Regions from separate parts of the Paenibacillus shunpengii genome, predicted to be linked through region 2. Evidence: riboswitches for the same ligand, from Rfam matches in the RefSeq annotation. Region 2 holds a riboswitch; the other holds the start of a gene.

Region 1 (3,416 bases), on a different contig from region 2:
GAGATTTTAAAAAGAGCCGCAGTATCCATTAAAGACGCACCTGATTGAACCATGTAGCTTAGTACGTCTAGTTAAAACGAATAGAACAGTCTGTATAGGTGTTTTCAAATCCTTGTTCTTCCATGCAAGTCGTACAACTTCAACCAGTATTGAAATTGTGCTTTGTTAACACCTACTTGCTTTGCATATTCTGATTGAGAATTAACTCTCGAGTCAAAGTTCTGAACAATTTTTAATTTTAGATCACATGTATATTTGGCCATAAAATAAAAGTGCACCTCCAATTGTTAGATCGTGTCTAAGAATTGGGGTGCACTTCAAGTAACTTCGCACAATATGCCGGTCAATATACAATGTTGCTCCCTCGCATTTGCGCTCAATCTGCCGCTTTCTTAGGCTTGGTTTTTTCCTTCTTCGTATCTGCCAGCTGTTTCGTCAGCTTCTTGCCCGTTGGCGTCTGAGCAAGTCCGCCCTGTGCGGTCTCCCGATGCCGACTCGGCATTGCGCTCCCCACCTCAAGCATGACGTCGATGACTTCGTCAGAAGGAATCGCGCTTCGCACCCCTGCGAGGGCCATATCTGCAGCTGCAAGCGCTGTAACTGCCCCCAATCCGTTTCGTACAATACACGGAATCTCAACCAGCCCTGCCACCGGATCGCAGATCAATCCAAGTGTATTTTTCAGAGCTAAGCCGACCGCGTGCACGACCTGCTCCGGTGTTCCGCCTCGCAGCTCAACCATTGCCCCTGCTGCCATCCCGATCGCTGATCCGACTTCTGCCTGACATCCTCCCTCGGCACCCGATATGAAGGAATTGTTGGCAATGACATAACCAATGGCCCCAGCAGAGAATAAGCCATTAACCATATGCTCATCTTCCCAGCCAAAACGCTCCTGTGCACTTACGAATACACCGGGAATGATGCCTGCCGAACCCGCCGTAGGCGTTGCCACAATTCTTCCCATGGAAGCATTCACTTCCGACACACCAAGCGCATAGGCCATAGCAAGTGTAGAGGCGTCACCCGAGCAGCTCTGATTGTTCTGCAAATAATGGCGGACCCGCTGGCCGTCTCCACCCGTCAGTCCACTGCGCGAGGTTGTATCCTCGTTCATCCCTTTATTCACAGCCTGCTTCATGACCTGATAGTAATCCGACATCTGCCTCACAACCTCAGCCTCTGGTGTTCCGGTCTCCTTCACCTGTTCTTCAATCATCAGCTCAGCTAGTGTCTTGCCTTCTGCCGTACAGATTGCATTCAGATCCTTTAAGTGCTTAAACCGCATCCGTATCGTCCCCCTTCTTCAAATCAATGACCTTGATATCATAAATATGAGGCAGAGACTTCAGCCTGATGAGCACGTCAGAGGCCGGTATCGTGTCTGTCTCCATCGCTGTCAGTGCTTCCCCATCCCGGCCCTTACGATCGACCTGCATGAAGCCAATGTTAACACCGGACTCACTTATCGCAGATGTTACCGAAGCGATGACTCCGGCTTTGTCCGAGTGTCTCAATACCACCGCAGGAAAATCACCTGTCAGCTGCACACGAAAATCATCCAATAAAGAGACGGTAACGTTTCCTCCACCAATAGAGGCTCCCACCATCGTACAAGCCCGTTCGCCTGCAGACAGCTCAAATTTGACGGTATTCGGATGTGCCGCCGGAAGACCACTCGTGACAAACTCATATTCCATTCCCAGCTTCTCAGCCCATTCCTCTGCATTCGGTATCCGCTCATCATCGGTAGCCATATTCATCAGTCCACTGATCAGCGCCAGATCTGTTCCATGTCCGGTATAAGTGTCGGCAAATGAGCCGTATAATATCATTTTTGCTTTTTCTGGTCTCGTTCCAAGCCACTGCCTGGCGATACGCCCAAGTCTAACAGCCCCTGCAGTATGGGAGCTGGACGGTCCCGTCATTGCCGGTCCGATAATTGAGAATACATCCTTGAACCTTGTCATCATAACTCCCCATTTCGTATTGTTCTATCTTATATTGTGCAGAAATATCCGTTCTTCCACGCAAAAAAGGACAGAGTAAGGGTGTAATCCCCTCTCTCTGTCCTGGTACCTGAAAGTTTCGTCAGAAGTGGCCGGCGCATCGAAATCCGCCCTCACTCTCACTTACCCCTTTGGCGGCGCATCGGCTCTCTCCAGAGTTGCGTCGAATCAAGGTTCTTCTACCTGAGAGATTCTGCTGTATAAGCCGGGTGCTTATCAGCTTGCTCCTTCGGTGTCCCGTGGTTTCCCCACGCGATCTCTCCCATTGATCTTCATCCGCTGTTCTATTCATTTTGAACTTATTTGAAATTATAAATTTACTATAAACAGATTAATCGATAAGCTGACCGCATGTCAACAAAAGTAACGAAGAGGCCTGGTATAGAAATGAGTTGCGTTATATTTCCTTACACAGCAGTATTGAATTCAGATAATATTCACTCTTGTTCTGATCATATATTATGCGCATTCTTTCTAATTCGCTTATACTTCTACCCCTGTTAATGCCATTGCATACGCTCATGTTAGTCTGTCCTACAATCTAATCTGTGACTTGTCTTCATCGAAATAGCCGCCTCTCGAACGCTGAAGACTAATTAACCAGAGCAACAACGATAGAAGGACAAGCACGATCGATACTGTAAAATAGACGTAACGCAGCGACACGAGCTCGGCAATAACACCAAACGTTATAATAGCAGCTATCTGAAGCAGACTAACCATCAGGCCGAATATGCTTGTTACCCTGCCCATCATGGCTGCAGGAACATTATTTTGATAAAAGGTCGCCAGACCCGTATTGGAGAAAGACGAGAAAAAGCCCAGTAGGATGAAACCAGCTGCAGCCCATACGAATGAATTCGAGATGGAGAAGATCAGATACCCTGCAGATACAAGCAGCATTCCCCCTCCCAGCATATGTTTGACTGGAATCCATTTTGCTAAGATTGAATTCAGAAATGCTCCGGCGACACTTCCTGCTCCTGTCAGACTGACAATCAATCCGTATTCCAGCTCAGACATCTTAAGGGTACTGCGAATAAACACAACCTCCTGTGAGTCCAGCGCCATACCTAGCAGTAAAATAAAATGAAACAGGCTGTAGACAAATATGACATATGCGTTAGATCTACTGAACTTCATTACACCGCTCCAATCAGCTGCTATCATGCGATATGTTATCCTCTGTCCTGCCGCTTCTCCCTCTTGCACCTCTATAGGTAGCTTGGGGAGCAGCGATAACAAGAAGGCTGATATCAAGAAGGATGCTGCGTTAATATAGATCGCAATATCAGGCTTCATATATATGAGCAGCACCCCGGCAATGGCCGGACCCACCAGAAAAGCCCCCGAGGTCGTTAAACCCTGAAAAGCATTAAACTGCTTGCGTTCTGCTGCTGGTACAAG
Region 2 (3,416 bases):
CTCGATACGACCAGCTTCTTCCGGCGCGTTGCAGCTGCAGCCAGATTACCCGCCTCTGCAAAAGCGGTTGCTCCATCATACATACTCGCATTGGCGACAGCCATTCCGGTAAGCTCGCAAATATAGGATTGGAATTCAAAAATCGCCTGCAGCTCGCCTTGGCTGATCTCGGGCTGATAAGGCGTATAAGCGGTATAGAATTCGGAGCGGGAAATGACATGGTTAATGACAGAAGGTACATGATGGTCATAGATACCTGCGCCGAGAAAGCTTGCATGTGTATCTGCGTTCACATTGCGTCCGGCAAGACGGGACATATGGCGTGTGAGTGCATATTCGTCCAGCTTGGATGAAACAGGGAGTTCGCCTTTAAAGCGGATTTCTTCAGGAATGTCGGAGAAGAGATCCTCTATCGTTTCAGCTCCGATTGCTGCCAGCATTTCCGCCTGATCTTGTTCCGTCATCGGAAGATAACGATTTGTCATTACGAATTCGCTCCTTTTGCCGCTTGGGCTGTAGGTTTTGGTCTTCTATAGAATGGGGTTTTGATCACTTCTGCCTTGAGGCGTTTGCCCCGGATTTCGACATCAACCGTGGTGCCTGGTTCTGTAAACCGGATATCCAGCAGTGCAAGACCCAGATTGCGTTTCAGGGTAGGCGACTGGGTACCTGTTGTTACCTCGCCGATTTGTTCTTCGTCAGCAAAGACCGGATAATGAGCTCGTGGAATACCGCGGTCTGTAATCTCTATTCCGACGAGCTTTCGGGTCAGGCCTTCTTCTTTTTGCTTCACCAGTGCATCCCGACCGATAAAGTCACCAGCTGCCAGCTTCACGAACATCCCTAGACCGGCTTCGAGCGGTGTAATCGTTGATGAGAGCTCCTGTCCATATAACGGAAGCTTAGCTTCAAATCGAAGTGTATCTCTCGCACCAAGCCCGATAGGAAGCAATCCTTCATCTTCGCCAGCGGCCATAAGTGCAAGCCATACTTTCTGAGCGTCATCGGCACTGACATAAATTTCGAAGCCGTCCTCACCGGTATATCCTGTGCGTGAGAGAATAACGGTGCTTCCGCTGACTTCTGCTCCGTCGACAAAACGGAAAGAACCAAGTTCAGCAAGGTTCACATCCGTCACTTTAGATAATATAGCCTCTGCCTTTGGACCCTGCAGTGCCAGCAGAGCGGTTGCATGCGATTCATTCACCATCTGTACGTTCGCAGGCAGATGTTCTTGCAGCCATGTCCAATCCTTATCAATATTGGATGCATTCACTACAAGCATGAACAAATGCTCGCTGCGCTTATACACGAGCAAGTCGTCCACTACACCACCTGTGGGATAGCACATAAGTGTGTACTGTGCCTGACCAATTTCGAGCAGGGATATGTCATTTGTCAGCATTCCTTGCAGGAAGTTGGCTGCATTCTCGCCTTCTACTCGAAATTCGCCCATATGGGATACATCGAATAATCCGGCCTGCTGTCTAACAGCCTCATGCTCTTTCTGGATACCGCTGAAGGAAACCGGGAGCTCCCAGCCTCCAAAATCGATACAGCGTACATTTGGATATTGTTCATAAAGAGGGAAAAGCGGTGTTCTCAATAATTGGGACATAATTTTCACCTCGTCAAAAGCCGGCTTCCGGCTGTAGTTAAATAGAAGGAATGAAGAAGAATAATCATCAGGATAAATAATAGGAAAAGGGAAAAAGGGCGATTGGAAAAAGAAAAAGGACAGGCCAAAGAAAAATACACGCAAATAAAGCATGTGTTCTTCTTAGGCTCTGTCCTTGGTACCTGAGAGTTACCCCGTATGCAATGCTCACGAGTTTCCCCTTGGGTGATCCTTTTATTAACAACGTTCGCTTCTAGTAAGCAGGCGAACGGTTATGGATGCTCTCCAGAGTCGCGTCCGGTAAAAGTCCTTTTGCCTGAGAGATTCACCCTTTGCTTATCAATGGGCTTACTCCTTCGGCGTTACCATGCGGAAAATGTCCCTTGCTCAGAAGCTCAGAACAAGAATCCTGCGGTAATCTCTCCCTTTACGTTCAACCGCTTAACGAGCTAGAATGTTCGGAAATAGCGAACTCTTCCGCTCAATCTAACGCTTATACTACATTAATACGTGATTAAATCCGAAAAGTCAAGGAGTATATCCATAAAACATATTTTTTGTTAGCAATCTTGACATTGTGATGAGGATTGTTTTACGCTATGGGTGGAAAAAGGGCAGGAACCAGAGAAGAAACACAATTCTAACTTTTGAAAAAGCGAGGCTGACGAGATCATGAGCGAAGTAATTAACGGTTTGTTGTATAGTGAAGAGCATGAATGGGTTCAAACGTTAGAAGGAGATACGGTACGTATCGGAATTACTGAATTTGCTCAGCATCAGCTGGGAGATATTGTGTTTGTGGAGCTGCCTGAAGTAGGAACGGACATTAATAGTGATGATAGTATTGGTACGATTGAATCGGTTAAGACCGTATCTGATTTGTTTGCGCCAGTTAGCGGAACGATTATCAGTGTAAATGATAAGCTTCAAGACGAGCCGGAGCTTGTGAATGCTGCACCTTATAGCGATGGCTGGATGATTGAAGTGAAGCTGAGTGGAGATTACAAGGCTGCTCTTGCTAAACTGCTGGATGCCGATGCTTATCGTGCACATACTGAAGAGTAACAAGATATTATTTAATATATGACGTAATGATTTAAATTGTTTGAGCTGATCTTCCTGTCTAAAAGGGAGGTCAGCTCTTTTTTATATGATATTGCATATAATCAATAGTCATAACGCATCATCGCTGTAGTGTCTGTTGTGAAAAAAATGTTTCTCGTGGAACGAATCTCATGGGGTTAATTAATTTTGTAGAAGCCATCATGATCTTGCACGATGTGGACAGAAGCAGACCCCGCAGCTGAATTCGAGCGAAGAGCTCGGCTCGTTACCGTAATGGTAGTTTCTTTTACGGGTGGAGATGCAAGAGGGGACCAATAAATGATGCTGGCCTGCTTCACCTCAAGGGATGTTCCTGATGACCTCACCTGTGTGCCCGTCGAACCATCCATAACCAGTAATTTACCTGAAGAAGCTGTAACGGTTAGCGGAAATGAGTTGTTTTCTTCCCTTATTTCGATGGGGAATCCAGGAACGCTGCTCATCACCATAGCATATTTATCAAGCGGAAATGTAATTTGAAGCGGGCTGTATTGATCGGACTCTGACGAAATGCTTGTAGATGGAGATATAGCAGAAGGTACATTGGGCCACAGAATGAACGCAGAGGCGAGAAGGATGGATGAGACAGTAACATAAGTACTTTTGACTTTAGATGGTGAGTGTGTTCTCATTACTTGCGTCTTCGTCATGATAACCTCCCCGAAAGTTTAAGTATATATTCAATATAACGTTT

What was found. Region 2 has a riboswitch for glycine ahead of gcvT (glycine cleavage system aminomethyltransferase GcvT). Riboswitches for the same ligand answer to the same signal wherever they lie in the genome.
Region 1: another riboswitch for glycine. It lies ahead of sdaAB (L-serine ammonia-lyase, iron-sulfur-dependent subunit beta); the one in region 2 lies ahead of gcvT (glycine cleavage system aminomethyltransferase GcvT).

The regions. Positions count from the first base shown of each region.
Region 1 is NZ_JBHUMJ010000003.1:124,833-128,248, reverse strand. It holds gene sdaAA (L-serine ammonia-lyase, iron-sulfur-dependent, subunit alpha) at 377-1,288, opposite strand; gene sdaAB (L-serine ammonia-lyase, iron-sulfur-dependent subunit beta) at 1,278-1,973, opposite strand; glycine riboswitch at 2,172-2,284, opposite strand; gene ACFSVM_RS14975 (MFS transporter) at 2,544-3,416, opposite strand, start outside.
Region 2 is NZ_JBHUMJ010000009.1:85,900-89,315, forward strand. It holds gene gcvPA (aminomethyl-transferring glycine dehydrogenase subunit GcvPA) at 1-485, opposite strand, end outside; gene gcvT (glycine cleavage system aminomethyltransferase GcvT) at 485-1,618, opposite strand; glycine riboswitch at 1,784-1,911, opposite strand; glycine riboswitch at 1,913-2,055, opposite strand; gene gcvH (glycine cleavage system protein GcvH) at 2,291-2,683, shown strand; gene ACFSVM_RS21635 (hypothetical protein) at 2,860-3,372, opposite strand.